Regions from separate parts of the Bradyrhizobium sp. LMG 9283 genome, predicted to be linked through region 2. Evidence: predicted binding sites of a transcription regulator. Region 2 holds the regulator's gene; each other region holds the start of a gene.
What was found. Region 2 encodes PhoB, which activates phosphate uptake and scavenging genes when phosphate is short. Its sites were predicted from a motif close to TGTCATNNANCTGTCAT; they were not measured.

Region 1 (4,299 bases), 2.9 Mb from region 2:
ACAGGCCCGGACCGTTGACCTGATCGGCGGTCGGATCATAGGAGGCACTCTTCGGTGCAACGTATTGATGGTCGTACCAGCCGTCGGAGTCGTCATAGGTGATGATGACGGCAGTCTCGCGCCACTCTGGCTGCTTCTGGAGGAAGTTGATCAGCTCGACATTGCCGACCTGCTCGTCGAGCGGATCGGAGTTGCCGGCATGACCGTCCTGGAAGGCGGGCATCTTGATGTAGGAGACGGCCGGGAAATTGCCGGCCTTCACCGCGGCGTAGAAGTCCTCAAGATCATAGCCGTGGTTGGCCGGATCGACTTTGCCGTCCAGCGCATAGGTGTGGCCGATCGCATGGACCGAGCTCGGCCGCGCATGGGTCGGATTCGCGGTCGACTTGTAGTATTGGAACCAAGCGTGGTGCGGAATGTAGTCCACGATGGTGCCGTTGACGTTGCTGGAGAAGGTGCTGCGCCCGCAGCCCGTGGTGCCGTTGGCATTCTTCAGCGTCAGGTCGAAGCCGCCCATGAAGCTGCCCCAGCTGATGTGCTCTTCGTTGAGCAGATCGCCGATGTTCTTGCCGTCCATCAGGATCGTGCTCGTCGTGCTCGAGCAGGAATCGTTGCCTGGATCGGTATCGCCGATCAGCGTCAGGCCGCCCTGGCCGTCGGCGATCGACGACGACGTGCCGACGATGTTCTGCACGCCGTTGGTCTGGCCGGAGATCACCTCGAGCATGCCCGGCGTCGACGGACCGAAGGTATCGGTCCAGGCATTGTCGCTCATGGAAAAGTGCTGCGCATAATTCCAAAGAGCGGTGACAGTGTTGCCGTCGAAATAGCCCATCACCTGCCCGTTGGTGCCGAACGCGCCAGCGCCGCCCGCGGTGCCGCGGCCCGTGAACTTCGGGAACAGGTCTTCCTTGCCATTGTCGACGGCCTGCTGCTCGGGCGTGTAACTGTGGTTCTGCGAGCGCGTATTGGCCTGGGTGCGGTCGAGGCGGAACGGGTCCGTCGCGCCGCTGCCGTTGGCCGGATTGTCGTTGGGGTTGTCGACCAGCAGGTTGGCCGTGACGAGATTATTGACCTTCGGCGTATGCGGCTTCGGCACGAAGGGAAGCGAACCCGACGGATTGGCCGCATTCGGATAAGTCGCGAAGTAATGATCGAACGAGCGGTTCTCGTTGAAGACGATCACGAGATGCTTGATCGGCGTCTCGGTGTGGATGTCATGCGGATGACGGTGATGATCGCGGCCTTGACCTTGGCCCTGGTCGTGACCGCGGTCCCGACCGAAATCGTCCGCGAGGACTGGAATGCTGCACGCAAGTGCCGTCGCGGCCGCGAAAAACGCAGCCGTCGTCAGAAGTCTGGATGTCATTGTTGTGTTGCCCCGAAAGATTGACGCCGACCCTCGGGACCATAGCGGCGCGCGATGACAGCGCTGTGTCAGTTTGACGCATGGCAATTTGCGCAGTTGCTCGGACGGAATTTGTCATCACGGCAAAGCCGAACGGGACCGCACCGCTCCACCATGAGATGGTGCGAGCCGAGGATTCCATGACGCTACTCCGTCCGGGGCGCGTCCTTCAGGCCGCTATTGTCATAGGCCTTGCGCAACGTGCCGTTCGTCCTCGCGTCCGTCATGAACGCCGCGACGAACGACAGCGCCTAGCTGTGACCGAGCGAGACGGCGACCACCGTGACTGTCTTCTTGAAGGTCTCGGCATGTCATGCCTCCTCACCGTTTCTTCTGTCCACCAACTTCGTTTCGATCGCATCGCCTTGGCACAATTCTTGTCGATCGTGCGCCCGATGAAAAAGCGCTTTGTCGTGATAAATCTCTCAAACGCCACGCCGCCGTTTGCAGCGCAAGGCCGGCGACTGCCATGGCTATGGTGTTCCACGGCCAGTCATTTGTTGCTAGCCTGCCGCACCGACAAACAGCAATCGGGGACCTCCGAATGACCTGCGCGAATCCCGCATCTCCCGCACGACTTAAGCAAGCGTGGAGACATGTCGGACGGGCTTTGGCAACGGCAACCGCCGTGATCGCGCTCGCCGGCTGCGAGGACAAGAACACGTTTGTGGCGCCGCCGCCGCCCAAGGTGGACGTCGCGACGCCGGTGCAGCGCGCAGTGACGCGCTATATCGAGTCCACCGGCAACACCGCGCCGATCAAGAGCGTCGATCTGGTCGCGCGCGTGCAGGGCTTCCTGCAATCGATCGATTACCAGGACGGCACCTTCGTCAAGCAGGGCACCCAGCTGTTCACGATCGAGCCGGAGACCTACAAGCTCAAGCTCGAGCAGGCGCAGGCGGCCGAGGCCGGCGCGCAGGCCTCGCTCCGTCAGGCCGAAGCCGACTATAAGCGGCAGGCCGAGCTGGTGCAGCGCCAGGCCGTCTCGCAGGCTACCCTCGACACCTCGACCTCGAACCGCGACAACGCCCAGGCCAATCTCCAGCAGGCCCAGGCCAACACCAAGCTCGCCGAGGTCAATTACGGCTACACCAAGGTCACGGCGCCGTTCGACGGCATCGTCAGCGCGCATATGGTCTCGATCGGCGAGCTCGTCGGTGTTTCCTCGCCGACCCAGCTCGCCACCATCGTCGCGATGGACCCGATCTACGTGAACTTTACCGTCAATGAGCAGGACGTGCTGCGCATCCGGGCCGAAGCGGCGCGCCGCGGACTGACAGCGGCCGACCTCAAGCAATTCCCGATCGAGATCGGGCTCCAGACCGAGACCGGCTACCCGCATCAGGGGCATCTCGATTATGTGTCGCCGACGCTCAACCAATCGACCGGCACCCTGGCGGTGCGCGGCCTCGTTCCCAACGACAAGCGGGTGCTGCTGCCCGGCTATTTCGTCCGCGTCCGCGTCCCCTTCGATCAGGAGAAGAGCGCCCTGCTCGTCCCCGATACCGCGCTCGGCAGCGACCAGGGCGGCCGCTATCTCCTCGTCGTCAACGGCGACAACGTCATCGAGCAGCGCAACGTGCAGATCGGCCCCGTCGATAATGGCCTTCGCGTGATCGAGAGCGGCCTCAAGCCGGAGGATCGCGTGGTGATCGCTGGGCTCCTGCGGGTGATCCCGGGCCAGAAGATCGACCCGCAGGTGACGAAGATCGAGCAGCCGCAGGCCTCTGCCAAGTAGGAGCCCGCCATGATCTCAAAATTCTTCATCGAGCGGCCGGTCCTCTCGAACGTCATCGCGCTCCTGATGATCCTCATCGGCGGCGTAGCGCTGTTCAACCTCGCCGTTGCGCAATATCCCGACGTGGTGCCGCCGACGGTGCAGGTGACCACGCGCTATCCCGGCGCCAGCGCCAAGACCGTGATCGACACCGTGGCGCTGCCGATCGAGCAGCAGGTCAACGGCGTCGAGGACATGCTCTACATGCAGTCCTACAGCGGCTCGGACGGCACCTACACGCTGACCGTGACCTTCAAGATCGGTACCGATCTCAATTTCGCGCAGGTGCTGGTGCAGAACCGCGTCTCCAGCGCGCTCTCGCAGCTGCCGCAGTCGGTGCAGAACCAGGGCGTGACCGTGCAGAAGCGGTCGACCTCGATCCTCTTGTTCGTGACGCTGACCTCGCCGGAGGCGAGGTACGACAGCCTGTACCTAAGCAACTACGCCACCATCAACATTCGTGACGAGCTCTCCCGCCTACCGGGCGTCGGCAACGTCACCGTGTTCGGCGCCGGCCAGTACTCGATGCGGATCTGGCTCGATCCCAACAAGCTGCAAGTCCGTGGCCTGGTGCCGCAGGACGTGATCCAGGCGATCCAGCAGCAGAGCCAGCAGGTCTCGGCGGGCCAGGTCGGCGCGCCGCCGACGCCGCCGGGGCAGGCGTTCCAGTACACGCTCAACGTCAACGGACGGCTCGACGACGCCAGCCAGTTCGAGAACATCATCGTCAAGTCAGGCACCAGCGGCGATGTCACGCGGGTGCGCGACGTCGGCTGGGTCGAGCTCGGCGCGCAGACCTACAGCCAGATCTTCTCGCTCAACAAGCAGCCGGCGGTCGGCATCGGTGTGTTCCAGTCGCCCGGCGCCAACGCGCTGCAGGTCGAGCAGGCCGTCGAGAAGAAGATGGCGGAGCTCGCCAGGCGCTTCCCCGAAGGCATCAAGTACGACACGCCATTCGACACCACCAAGTTCGTGGAAGCCTCGGTGCACGAGGTCTACATGACCCTGATCGAGGCCGGCCTTCTGGTGCTGGTCGTGATCCTCGTGTTCCTGCAGGACTGGCGCGCGATGCTGGTGCCGGCGACGACGGTGCCTGTCACCATCATCGGCGCGT
Region 2 (4,299 bases):
GTGCGCTGCTGATCACCCTGACCGTGCTTGCCCTGAACATTGGCGCGCGCATCATCGGCGCCGAGAGGACTGCAAAATGAGTGAAATGTCTGTTTCCGTGAGCGCGCCGACCGTTCATCCCGGTTCCCAGCCGCTGCCCGAGGCGCCGGCCAAGGTCACCGCGCGCAACCTGAATTTTTACTATGGCGAGCACCACGCGCTGAAGAACATCAACCTGGCGCTCGGCACCAACCGTGTCACGGCGTTCATCGGCCCGTCGGGGTGCGGCAAGTCGACCCTGCTGCGCATCTTCAACAGGATGTACGATCTCTATCCGGGCCAGCGCGCCACCGGCCAGCTGCTGCTCGACCACACCAACATCCTCGACCCCAAGCTGGATCTCAACCTGCTGCGGGCGCGGGTCGGCATGGTGTTCCAGAAGCCGACGCCGTTCCCGATGACGATCTACGAGAACATCGCCTTCGGCATCCGCCTCTATGAGAAGATCTCGAAGTCGGAGATGGATGACCGCGTCGAGAAGGCGCTGCGCGGCGGCGCGCTGTGGAACGAGGTCAAGGACAAGCTCAATGCCTCCGGCCTGTCGCTCTCCGGCGGCCAGCAGCAGCGCCTCTGCATCGCCCGCACCGTCGCGGTGCGGCCCGAGGTGATCCTGTTCGACGAGCCCTGCTCGGCGCTTGACCCGATCTCGACCGCCAAGGTCGAGGAGCTGATCCAGGAATTGTCCGAGAACTACACGATCGCGATCGTCACCCACAACATGCAGCAGGCGGCGCGCGTCTCCGACAAGACCGCCTTCATGTATCTCGGCGAGTTGATCGAATTCGACGACACCAGCAAGATCTTCACGTCGCCGAGCGACCGGCGCACGCAGGATTACATCACCGGCCGGTTCGGCTGAGGAGACGGAACATGGGTTCTGAACATACCGCAAAGGCCTTCGACACCGACCTCCAGGAGCTCACCCGCCTGGTCGCCGAAATGGGCGGCATCGCCGAGCGCATGATCGTCGATTCCGTCGACGCGCTGATCCGCCGCGACGTCGCGCTCGGCCAGCGCGTGGTCGCGACCGACGCCGAGCTCGACGCGCTGCAGAAGCGCATCGAGGAGCGCGCCGTGCTCACCATCGCCCGCCGCCAGCCGATGGCGGTGGATCTGCGCGAGATCGTCGGCGCCATGCGCGTCGCGACCGATCTCGAGCGCATCGGCGATCTCGCCAAGAACATGGGCAAGCGCGTCGCGGCGCTGGAGACGGATTTCCATCCGCTGAAGCTGTTCCGCGGACTGGAACACATGACCGATCTCGTGCAGCAGCAGGTCAAGTCGGTCCTGGACGCCTATGCCGCGCACGATCTGCCGGCGGCCATGGCGGTGTGGAAAGGCGACGAGGAAGTCGACGCCATCTGCACCTCGCTGTTCCGCGAGCTCCTCACCTATATGATGGAGGATCCGCGCAACATCTCGTTCTGCATCCACCTGATGTTCTGCGCCAAGAACATCGAGCGGATCGGCGATCACGCCACCAACATCGCAGAGACCGTGTTCTACATGATCGAGGGCCAGGCGATCACTGACAAGCGGCCGAAGGGCGACATGACGACCTTCGCCACGACGGTGCCGAATACCTAAGGGAGCGACGACAACATGGGCGCACGCATTATGGTGGTTGAGGACGAGGAAGCTCTCACCGAGCTTCTCCGCTACAACCTCGAAGGCGACGGCTATGACGTCGAGACGGTGATGCGCGGCGACGACGCCGACACCCGCCTCAAGGAGCACATTCCCGATCTGATCGTGCTCGACTGGATGCTGCCGGGCCTGTCAGGCATCGAGCTGTGCCGGCGGCTTCGTACCCGCCCCGAAACCAAGCAGCTGCCGATCATCATGCTCACCGCGCGCGGCGAGGAGAGCGAGCGGGTGCGGGGGCTTGCGACCGGCGCCGACGATTACATCGTCAAGCCGTTCTCGGTGCCGGAGCTCTTGGCGCGCGTGAAGGGTCTGCTCAGGCGCGCCAGCCCCGAGCGGCTCGCCACCGTGCTCGCCTATGGCGATATCGAGCTCGACCGCGACAAGCGCCGCGTGGCGCGCTCGGGCCGGCCGATCGATCTCGGCCCGACCGAATATCGCCTCTTGGAGTTCTTCTTGGAGCATCCCGGCCGCGTGTTCTCGCGCGAGCAGCTGCTCGACAGCGTCTGGGGCCGCGACATCTACATCGACGAGCGCACCGTCGACGTCCATATCGGCCGCCTGCGCAAGCTGCTCAATCTCGGCCGCGAGCAGGACCCGATCCGCACCGTCCGCGGCGCCGGCTACGCGCTGGACGATCGTTTCGCGAAGGCCGAGCAGACCTGAGGTTTGCGAGCTGTTGCCACACGCTCAGTGTCGTCCCGGACAAGCGTCAGCGCAGATCCGGGACCATAACCACAGGGCATGATTGTTTTGCGAAAAGGTAATTTCGAGTCCCCATAACCACATCTCTCGGTGGCTATGGGTCCCGGATCGGCGCGCGCTTGTGGCGCGTTTGTCCGGGACGACATCGGATTGTTTGAGCCGTCATCGTGTGACAGCTCATTTCTGATCTCAGAACAAACTCACCGCGTGCCCGGCTTCGCCGGTGCGCGACGGCGATCCGCTGCGGGCTGATAGGCCACGCGCGAGTGCTGGGCGCAATAGGGCAGGCCGGAGAGAGCCTTGCCGCCGCAGAAGAAGAAATCCGGGCTTGAGGGATCGCCGACCGGCCAGTGGCAGGTCGCCTCGTTCAATTCCAGCAGAGACAGCCGCTGACTCATCGGCACCACGTTGTCATAGGTGACAGGCTCGGCCTCCACCTCGACCTCGAAGGCCTGCGCCAGCGCGGTGTTGCCGCGCGCGACAGGGCGGGTCACCCGCATCATGTGCTGCGCGGGCCGTGCCTTGCGCGGCCGGGGCGCTGCCGATGAAGGGCTCTTGGCGCGGCCGGACAGACCGAGCCGATGCACCTTGCCGATCACGGCATTGCGGGTCACATTGCCGAGCTCCGCCGCGATCTGGCTGGCCGAAAGTCCGGCCTCCCAGAGCTTTTTCAGCTGCTCGACGCGATCATCGGACCAGGTCAAAACCGTCATTGCACCCTTTCCCTCGCTGCGCGCCTGCCATCCTGGGGCCTTCGCAGCGAATGCCTGAAGCCTTGAAAATCCCGTGCCGCAGAATCCCTTAAGGCTCGCCGGGCGCGCTCAAGACGCCCGAACGTTTACGCCGGTACATGAGGACTCTTGGGATCAGAACCGCTGCACGAGATGTCGTATCTGACAGTCCAAACGCTACAATATGGCGTGACTCCCGCGCAAGAGTCCGCCGACTCGCTTCCACATGTTCCGTGGTGAAAACTCCGCAAAATCGCCACCGCAAGACTACGGATTCAGCGTTTCGCGAGGCTTTCCGGGCGGCATTGACACCTGTCTTGCCAAGCATAAGATAGTCTTACGTGCCGCCCTTAAAAGGCGGCACGTTTCGTTTTCCGGGGCCGGTCGATGGTGCGTTGCGCAATGCACGTCTCACACCGTCCGCAACATTCAAGTGACGTCATGACTGACAGCGCCGCGCCGCATTTGCTCCCCGTTTTCGCCAGGGCCGACCTCGGTTTCGAGCGCGGCGAAGGCTGCTGGCTGATCGCGACCAATGGCGATCGCTATCTCGATTTCACCTCGGGCGTGGCGGTGAATGCGCTCGGCCATGTCCATCCCGCGCTGGTCAAGGCGTTGCAGGAGCAGGCGACGAAGCTCTGGCACATGTCGAACCTGTTCCAGAGCCCGGACGGCGAGAAGCTTGCCGCGCGTCTGTGCAAGGAAAGCTTCGCGGACTTCGTATTCTTCTGCAATTCCGGCGCCGAGGCGCTGGAAGGCGTAATCAAGCTGGTGCGCCACCATCACTTCTCCAAGGGGCATCCGGAACGTTACCGCATCATCACCTTCGAGGGCGCCTTCCACGGCCGCACGCTGGCGACGCTCGCCGCCACCGGGTCTGCAAAATATCTCGAAGGCTTCGGTCCGCCGATGGACGGCTTCGACCAGGTGCCACATGGCGATCTCGACGCTGTGAAGAAGGCGATCGGCCCGCACACCGCCGGCATCGTGATCGAGCCGATCCAGGGCGAGGGTGGCGTTCGCTCTGCGCCTCCCGGTTTCCTGAAGGCGCTGCGCGAGCTCTGCAACGAGCGCGGCATATTGCTCGCCTTCGATGAGGTGCAGACCGGCATGGGCCGCACCGGCGATCTCTTCGCCTATAGACGCACCGGCGTCACGCCTGACGTGATGTCGCTCGCCA
Region 3 (4,299 bases), 150 kb from region 2:
ACAGTGCCGTCCATGTGGTCGTTGAAGGCGAACAGGTCGACGCGGCCTTCCGCGAGCCACTGGCTGATCTCGGCCTCGGCGTCGAGATTGTAGGTCTCGTGGCGCAGATGGAAGCGCGTGTCGGCGGCGAATTGCGGACGCTGCCGCTCGATCGCTTCCATCAGGCCGCGCGCATTGTCGGCGCTGCGCAGGCCCGGCTCCCACGAGCAGGTCGTGGCGTGAAACACGGTGGTGATGCCGTTGCTGATCGCCTGGCGGTCGCTGTCGGCGAGCGCGACGTCGATCGGGAAATCGACGCCGGCACGCGGCATCATCTGCCGCTCGAAGGCATCGCCATGCAGATCGACGATGCCGGGCAGCACCAGCAGGTCGCGGGCATCGAGCGCCAGCCGCGCACGGCCGCGAGAGGCATCGACCTCTGCAATGTCCGTACCGGACACGAGAAGAGAGGTTTCGACGAGCTCGGCGCCGATCAGGGCCCGGCCGCCTTCAAGGAATATGTCTGTCACGCGACTGCGCTTCGTTTGCTGGCAGGAGAATTGGTGAGAGAGCTCGCCCGTGCTTCGTACGTCGAAAGAAAATCTTCAATCCCGAGCTTGCGGAAATCGGGCAGCGCCTCGCGCAATTTGTCGTGATCCCAGTCCCACCAGGCGAGCTTCGCGAGGCGCCCGGCGATCTCCTCCGAGAACCGCCGCCGCACGATCCGGGCCGGATTGCCGGCGACGATGGTGTAGGCCGGCACGTCCTTGGTGACGATGGCGCCGGCAGCGATCACCGCGCCGGTGCCGATGTTGCGGCCCGGCAGCACGATCGCGCCATGACCGATCCAGACATCGTGCCCGATATGGACATGATGCTGGCGCCGCCAGTCGAAGAACGCGGCATCGTCGCTCTCGCCTTCAAAGTAGGCGCTGGAGCGGTAGGTGAAATGCGCCTGCGTCGCGCGATGCATCGGATGATTGCCCGGATTGATGCGCGTCATCGCGGCGATCGAGCAGAATTTTCCGATCGTGGTGTAGGTGATCTGCGAATCGTTCACGACATAGGAGTAATCGCCCATCGCCACTTCATGCAGGATCGTGCGCGCGCCGACCTCGGTATAGGCACCGAGCCGGGTCTCGTGCAGTTCGGCCGAGGGATCGATGGTCGGCTGAACCGAAAGGGCTTTGGCGGCCATGTTGCATCCGATGTGCGAGGGCGGGCGTTTCTCTTCGAGTGGCTTGATGACGATGTCATGACGCCGAGATGACAGGGGATGAGGTGTGTAGGATCGCCGCACCGCAATGCGCGTGTCACACAAGTGTTAAGCGTGAGCGTTAGCGGTTGGCTCCAGCTACTCTGGAGCCCTGCATGCTGGTGGTGGATGGTCTGACGTGCCGCTTCGGCGCAAAAGCCGCGGTCGACGACGCTTCGTTCCAAGTTTCGCCCGGCGGCTTCGTCGGTGTGATCGGGCGATCCGGCGCCGGCAAGTCGACATTGCTGCGGACCATCAACCGCCTTGTGACGCCGACCGGGGGCCGCATCCTGTTCGACGGCGTCGACGTCACCTTGCTGCGCGGCAATGAGCTGCGGCAGTGGCGCGCCCGCTCGGCGATGATCTTCCAGCAGTTTAACCTGGTCGGCCGGCTCGACGTGCTCACCAACGTCCTGATGGGGCGGCTTGCGACGATGCCCGCCTGGCGCTCGCTGTCGCAAGTGTGGCCCGAGCAGGACAAGGCGCTGGCGATGTCGGCGCTCGAGCAGTTCGACATCGCTTCGCTCGCCGCCCAGCGCGCCGATCAGCTCTCCGGCGGTCAGCAGCAGCGCGTCGCGATCGCCCGCGCGCTGGTGCAGCAGCCCGACATCATCCTCGCCGACGAGCCGATCGCCTCGCTCGATCCGCGCAACACCAAGATCGTCATGGATGCGCTGCTGCGCATCAACAAGCATTTCGGCATCACCGTGCTCTGCAATCTGCATTCGCTCGATCTGGCGCGGACCTATTGCGACCGCCTGATCGGCATGGCCGCGGGCCGCGTGGTGTTCGACGGCGCGCCGTCCGCGCTGACCGACCACGTCGCGCGCGAGCTTTATGATCTCGAAGCCACCGACGTCATGGGCGGCATGCCCGTGCCGGCGCCCGAGGGCGTTCCGGCGCTCGGGACGGCCGCGGCGGCCTGAGCCTCGCCTGTTTAGTTCAAGTCTTTGCGTCAACCGACCTCAACCGATGAAGAGGGTACCATGATCACTCGCAGATTAATCCTCGCCGGCGCCGCCGCGCTCGCGTTCACGGCCTCCGCCTCGGCGGACGACTGGAAGGCCAAATATCCCGAGCTGACCTTCGCCGTCGTGCCGGCCGAGAACGCCTCCGGTGTCACCGAGCGTTGGTCCCCGTTCGTGGACTATCTCTCGAAGCAGCTCGGCGTGAAGGTCACGCTGCGCATCGCCAATGACTACGCCGCCGTCATCGAAGGCCAGCGCGCCGGCAACATCCACATCGCCAGCTACGGCTCGGCCTCGTTCGCTCGGGCCCGCCTGACCGGCGTCAAGACCGACGCCTTCGCCAACGACATCAACGCCGACGGTTCGACCGGCTATTACTCGGTGTTCTTCGTCAAGGCGAGCAGCCCCTACAAGAAGGTCGATGATCTCAAGGGCAAGAACCTCGGCCTGGTCGACCCGAACTCGACCTCCGGCAACAATGTGCCGCGCTTCGAGCTCGACAAGATGGGCATCCCGGATGCCGACGGCTATTTCGGCAAGGTCGTCTTCACCGGCAGCCATGAGAACGCGATGCTGGCGCTGGCGCAGGGCACGGTCGACGTCGCGGCCAACCAGTGGACCAGCGACGACGATTCCACGCTGGCGCAGATGCTGACCAAGGGCATGCTGAAGAACGCCGACGGCTCGGCGATGAAGAAGGACGATTTCCGCATCATTCACAAGTCGGCGCCGATCATCAACGGTCCCTATGCCTACAATTCCGACCTGCCTGATGACGCCAAGGCGGCCATCGCAAAGGCGTTTTTCGATGCGCCGGCCAAGGACAAGGCCGCGTTCGATCGCCTGTCGGACGGTCAGAAGAAGGGCTTTCATCCCGCCACCACCAAGGATTGGGATGGCACGATCGAGCTGATCAAGTTCGTCGATGCGCTGCGTAAAAAGAAGGCGTCCTGAGTTTTCGGGACGATGCACTCGAGCCGGGTCCTCAGGACCCGGCTCTTTCTTTGACGGGACCTGTTTCGACCGATGACGACAGCGGTTTCGATCCTCCCCGAGCAGCAGCTGGCCGCGCTCAACGCCGCCTATCGCCAGGCGGTCTCGCGCAGGCGGCTCCGTCTCCTGTTGGGAGCTGCGATCTTTGCCGCAGCGCTGGTGCTCGCCGCGATCGGCGCCGAAGTGAATTTGCGCACGCTGTTCACCTATTTCGGCAACTTCGTCAGCTATTTCGACCGCATCCTCACGCTCGACAGCGGCCAGCGGGTCTGGACCGACGTCGGCGAGTGGCTCTGGGGCTGGCGTAAATGGCTGAAGATGCTGGGCGAGACGCTGCTGATCAGCTATGTCGGCACGTTGATCGGCGCGACCTTCGCTTTCGCCCTCAACTTCTTCGCGGCCGAGAACACCTCGCCCGCGCCCTGGCTGCGCTTCGTCGTGCGGCGGCTGCTCGAATTCGCCCGCACCGTCCCCGGCATCGTGTTCGCGCTGGTCTTCGTCATCGCCTTCGGGCTCGGACCGATGGCCGGTGTGCTCGCGATTGCGATTCACTCCACCGGCGCGCTCGGCAAGCTGTTCTCGGAAATCGTCGAGAACGCCGACATGAAGCCGGTCGAGGGCATCCGCTCGACCGGCGCGAGCTGGCTCTCCTGCATGCGTTTTGCGATCGTGCCGCAGGTGACCGCGGGCTATGCCAGCTATGCGCTGCTGCGCTTCGAGATCAATGTCCGCGAAGCTTCCGTGATGGGCTTTGTCGGCGCTGGCGGCATCGGCCAGGAGCTCGTCGTCGCCATCCGCAAGTTCTACTATTCGGACGTCAGCGCCATCCTGCTCACCATCGTCGTCACCATCTTCATCATCGACATCACCACCGGCTGGCTGCGCGGCCACCTGTTCGGAAAGGAGGCGCGGACGTGACGAGGCCGCAGGAAGTCAACACGCGAGAGATCCGCGCGCGCTATCCCGAAATGTTCGACCGGCCGGCCTCGGCGCGGCTCGCGACGCCCGCGATGATCGTCGCGGCTTTCGCGATCCTCACTTACGGCCTCGTCGATCTCGATTTCTCGCCATCGCGCTTCTTCGCCGGGCTCAGCCAGCTCGGCT
Region 4 (4,299 bases), 630 kb from region 2:
CAAGGCGATTGTCGCCACGCTAACGCGACAGGTGCGCGCCTCCGACGTGGTCGGCCGGCTCGGGGGCGACGAGTTCGCGCTGCTGCTCTGGAATCTCAGCGAGACCGATGCCAAGGCGAAGGCCGCGGCCTTGGAGCAGGCGATCGACGATTTATCCTTCGTCTTCCGCGCGCAGCACGTGACCGCGGGCGCCTCTGCCGGCGTCGCGTTACTCGGCCCCAACTCCGACGCAGGCCGCGCCCTGGAGGAGGCCGATGCCGCCATGTACGTCCGCAAGGCGCACCGCCGGCACGAGCCGCGGATCAGGCTCGCCCGCAGCGAGCGCTAGAGGGTCGCAAGATCTTCGGGCACGTTGCCGAATTTGCGCAGCAGCGTCGCATCACCGAATTCGCCGGTCATGGGGTCGCCGCTGCGGCTGAACGCGACCGCGCCGATATGGCCGGCGCCGCGCGCCAGAATCTCTGCGCGTCGTAGCGCCGCCGTCGAGGACTGACACTCCTCCGCCGCGCCTGCGACGGGTGATCCGTCGGCATCGATCAAGAAGGGCATTGCAACGTAGTAGGTCACATCCGACATGGCGTTGCTCCAATGATGAACTCAGGCGGCGCTGCTCTTGCTCCGCGAGGTTTCCGGAATGCAGCCGGCCGAAATCGCCGCCTGCAATTCCTCCAGCTCGACTTCCAGATATTCGTTGGCCATGATCAGCGCCTTGATGGTGCTGCGCAGATTGCCATCGCACATCGCGATCGCCTGATCGCAGGCCTGTTCATAATGGCTATTGTCGAGAAGAGGCGTTGCCGACATCTGCGTTGTCCTTGTGCCTTGTCTTTGCGTTTCCTAGGGCCGCTGGGATCCCCTGAATGTTCCTATTTTGTTCTTTTTGAGTCAAGCGGATTCGGATGCGGCGAGCGGCCGCGAAAGACCGGCTCAGGGGCTCAGGCGATGATGTCGGGGGTAATCTGGTCTTCGATGAACGCGATGCGGTCGCGCAACAACAGCTTGCGTTTCTTCAGCCGCTGTAGCCGCAATAGGTCGGGGGCGGGCGATTGATGCAACGCATCGATCGCCGCATCGAGATCTCGGTGTTCCTGCTGCAACCGGGTGAGCTCGGCTTCGAGCTCACGCTCATCTTCTTTGGTCATGTCTGCGGTGGCCGAAAACCGATAGGCGTGAAATCTGGGCTGTGGATGCCCTGTGGAAATTATCGTCCTTGCGCAGCGCGATCGCAAGCGATCTGCGACCCTCGCTCGCCGATCTCCCGCAACATATTTCTGCGAGGAGCTGCGGCCTTGCGCAGCCGCATTGATATCATGGATTTTTCCCGCGTGGTTCCCTTAGTCACGCTTCGTTACATATGAACTTTCAAAAAAGACAGTACGACGACGGATACCCATCGACAGGACGAATCGGTGATGTAGACTTGGCTGTCCGGATCGAATCCTGAGGTTCAACCCTACCGAGGAGGTTTCGAATGACAATTCAGGCACATCTTGTTGAATTGGAACGGAAGCACAAACTTCTCGAAAACGAATTGCACGAAGCTCTCGTGCACCTTTCAACAGACGACCTGCAAATTGTTGAGTTGAAGCGCCGGAAGTTGATGGTCAAGGACCAGATCGAGCGTCTGAAGCAAGGCGACACGCTCCACTAGTGATCCCCGTAACAGCGTAGAGTTGATCACATCCTTTCATGCAGGGGTGAGAGCATCCGTGCTCATCCCTGCTGCAAGGTGCACGCCGTGCAAGATCTTTGTGCGGCGCTAGTTTTTTGTTTGGACACGTTGTCCTGACGTGACCTGGTATCCACTTCGCTCGAAGACGCTCTAGATGCCTGCGAGCTCGGCGACGTGATCGGCGATCGCGAGCGACGACGTCAATCCCGGCGATTCGATGCCGAATAGGTTGATCAACCCTGCGACGCCGTGATCGCGCGGGCCTTGCATCAAAAAGTCCTGCGTGGCCACAGCCGGCGGCACGATCTTCGGGCGGATGCCCGAATAGCTCGGCATCAGCGCACCATCGGGCAGTGTCGGCCAGTATTTGCGGATCGCCGGGTAGAAGCGCTCGGCGCGTGAGGGATCGACCTCGTAATTGATCGTTTCGATCCACTCGACGTCAGGCCCGAAGCGCGCCTGCCCTGCCATATCCAGCGTCAGGTGCACCCCTAATCCGCCGGGTTCGGGGACCGGATAGATCAGGTGCGAGAACGGCGCCTTGGCGCTGCAGCTGAAGTAGTTTCCCTTGGCGAGATAGGCCGGCGGAATCCGGTCCAGCGGCATGCCCTCGATGTTGCGCGCCACATTCGTCGCCGAGAGCCCCGCGGCGTTCACGAGAAGATCGCATTGCAGAGTCATCGGTGCCTCGCCGCCGGCATCGATCTCGATGACGCCCGCCGCCGCCTTGGCGCGGATCAGCGGGGTGTGAAACGCGAAGGCGGCGCCGGCGTCCTCGGCTTCGCCGCGCAGCGAGAGCATGTAGGCGTAGCTGTCTATGATGCCGGTTGACGGCGACAGCAGCGCAGCGTCGCAGGCGAGCGCCGGCTCCAGCGCGCGTGCTGCCTCGCCCGTGAGCAGCTGCATGTCGAGCACGCCGTTGGCTGCGGCATGCGCCTTGATCGATTGCAGCTTCTCGGTCTCTTTCGGGGTGGTCGCGACGATCAGCTTGCCGCAATTCTTGTGAGGGATGCCGCGGTCGGCGCAGTAGCGGTAGAGCGCGTGCTTGCCGGCTACGCACATGCGCGCCATCCAGCTCCCGGCGCGGTAGTAGATGCCGGCATGGATCACCTCGCTGTTACGCGAAGAGGTGACGGTTCCAATGGCCTCGGCTTCCTCGAGCACGATCACCTCGCGCCCGGCCTGCGCGAGCTTTCGGGCCACCGCGAGACCGACCACGCCGGCTCCGATGACGACGCAGTCGACCCTATCCATGGTTGCGCAGGATCTCCGCGGGAAGCGCCGGTGGCACCAGACCGGGGAGCGGCGGCGCAGGGGAATTTTCCGTTAAGAAAGCATTTATCATGTCAGGGCAATTGCCGTACTTCACGTCACATTTTTCTGTTGTGGGTACAGGCGTTTACCCGATCCAAACCCGCGAGGCCAGACAATCCGGCGTTGAAATCGCGGGTGGCTGATGGCTGAGAAGAACTGGCACGTGGGCAGCACGCTTCCGATTGCTGTGCAGGCCGTCATGTGCCTGGCCGGCGCGGCCACGCCTGCGCGTGCCTTTGCGGCATCGGACGGCTTTAGCGTTCCCGGCGGTCTCGCCAAGCTCGATCCCGGCGTGATCTGGGAATTCCTGATCGCCGGCATCGTCGTCTGCTCGTTCCTCGTCGCGATCGGGCTGTGGATCCATTCCTCGCTGCGCCGGAGCAGGCGTTTGCAGTTGCGGCGCAACGCCTTCATCTCCTCCGCCATGAACAATCTCAACCAGGGCGTGGTGATGACGGATGCGCAGCGCCGCATCATCTTCTGCAACGACCGCTATCTCGAGATCTATGGCCTGACGCGGTCAGATGTCCGACCTGGCATGAACGGCCGCGAACTCCTCGAGTTGCGCCGCAGGCGCGGGGTGCTGGATGGCGCTTCCGACGACGAATTTTACGACAAGGCGGCAAGCGCCAATGGTCTGATCACGGAACTGCCGGACGGGCGGGCCATCCTGGTCAAGTTTTTCGTACTGCCCAACGGCGGTTCGGTGGCGACGCATCTCGACGTCAGCGAACAGCGCCGGCTGTCGCGGCAACTCGCCTCGACCAAGCAATTCCTCGAAACGGTGCTGGACAATGTGCCGGCCTGCGTAGCCGCGAAGAACATCGAGGACGGCCGCTATATCTTCGCCAACAGCGCCTATGAGCGGTTCTGGGGGTTCTCGCGCGATCACGTCGTCGGCAAGAGCGCGCGTGAGCTGTTCGCCTCCGCTTCGGCGGACATCATCGAGGCGACCGACCGGGCAGCGCTCGATTCGCCGGACGGCCAGTTCCGCAACGAATTCGAAGTCGACCGGGGCGGCGAGCGGCGCATGGTCGCCTCGATCCGGATCGTGGTCCGCAACGAGAGCAACAAGCCCGAATTCCTGATGCTGGTGTTCGACGACATCACTGATCGCCGCTCGCTGTCGAAGGAGCTGGAGACCGCCAAGAAGTTCCTGGAGCTCGTGGTTGACAACATCCCCGTGGCGCTGATCGTCGAGCAGGTCAAGGACGGCCGCTATCTGCTCGCCAATCGCAGCGCGGAGACGATCCTCAACCGGCGGCGCGAGGAGGCCACAGGCCTGACCGCCTCCGACATCTTCAACGCGAAGG

Region 1: P6U29_RS11890 (phospholipase C) is a predicted target of PhoB. The motif match lies at 1,424-1,440, and genes of this name have one in related genera.
Region 3: phnC (phosphonate ABC transporter ATP-binding protein) is a predicted target of PhoB. The motif match lies at 1,235-1,251, and genes of this name have one in related genera.
Region 4: P6U29_RS36670 (YdcH family protein) is a predicted target of PhoB. The motif match lies at 1,369-1,385, and genes of this name have one in related genera.

Annotation. Positions count from the first base shown of each region.
Region 1 is NZ_CP120691.1:2,558,711-2,563,009, reverse strand. It holds gene P6U29_RS11890 (phospholipase C) at 1-1,369, opposite strand, end outside; partial or broken gene P6U29_RS11885 (amino acid ABC transporter substrate-binding protein) at 1,555-1,713, opposite strand; gene P6U29_RS11880 (efflux RND transporter periplasmic adaptor subunit) at 1,953-3,146, shown strand; gene P6U29_RS11875 (efflux RND transporter permease subunit) at 3,156-4,299, shown strand, end outside.
Region 2 is NZ_CP120691.1:8,509,567-8,513,865, reverse strand. It holds gene pstA (phosphate ABC transporter permease PstA) at 1-80, shown strand, start outside; gene pstB (phosphate ABC transporter ATP-binding protein PstB) at 77-898, shown strand; gene phoU (phosphate signaling complex protein PhoU) at 910-1,626, shown strand; gene phoB (phosphate regulon transcriptional regulator PhoB) at 1,642-2,349, shown strand; gene P6U29_RS39710 (GcrA family cell cycle regulator) at 2,589-3,101, opposite strand; gene P6U29_RS39705 (aspartate aminotransferase family protein) at 3,561-4,299, shown strand, end outside.
Region 3 is NZ_CP120691.1:8,358,112-8,362,410, reverse strand. It holds gene P6U29_RS38970 (alpha-D-ribose 1-methylphosphonate 5-triphosphate diphosphatase) at 1-509, opposite strand, end outside; gene P6U29_RS38965 (chloramphenicol acetyltransferase) at 506-1,177, opposite strand; gene phnC (phosphonate ABC transporter ATP-binding protein) at 1,351-2,160, shown strand; gene phnD (phosphonate ABC transporter substrate-binding protein) at 2,221-3,156, shown strand; gene phnE (phosphonate ABC transporter, permease protein PhnE) at 3,229-4,113, shown strand; gene phnE (phosphonate ABC transporter, permease protein PhnE) at 4,110-4,299, shown strand, end outside.
Region 4 is NZ_CP120691.1:7,879,763-7,884,061, reverse strand. It holds gene P6U29_RS36690 (GGDEF domain-containing protein) at 1-328, shown strand, start outside; gene P6U29_RS36685 (hypothetical protein) at 325-576, opposite strand; gene P6U29_RS36680 (hypothetical protein) at 598-804, opposite strand; gene P6U29_RS36675 (YdcH family protein) at 936-1,142, opposite strand; gene P6U29_RS36670 (YdcH family protein) at 1,472-1,651, shown strand; gene P6U29_RS36665 (NAD(P)/FAD-dependent oxidoreductase) at 1,823-2,926, opposite strand; gene P6U29_RS36660 (EAL domain-containing protein) at 3,129-4,299, shown strand, end outside.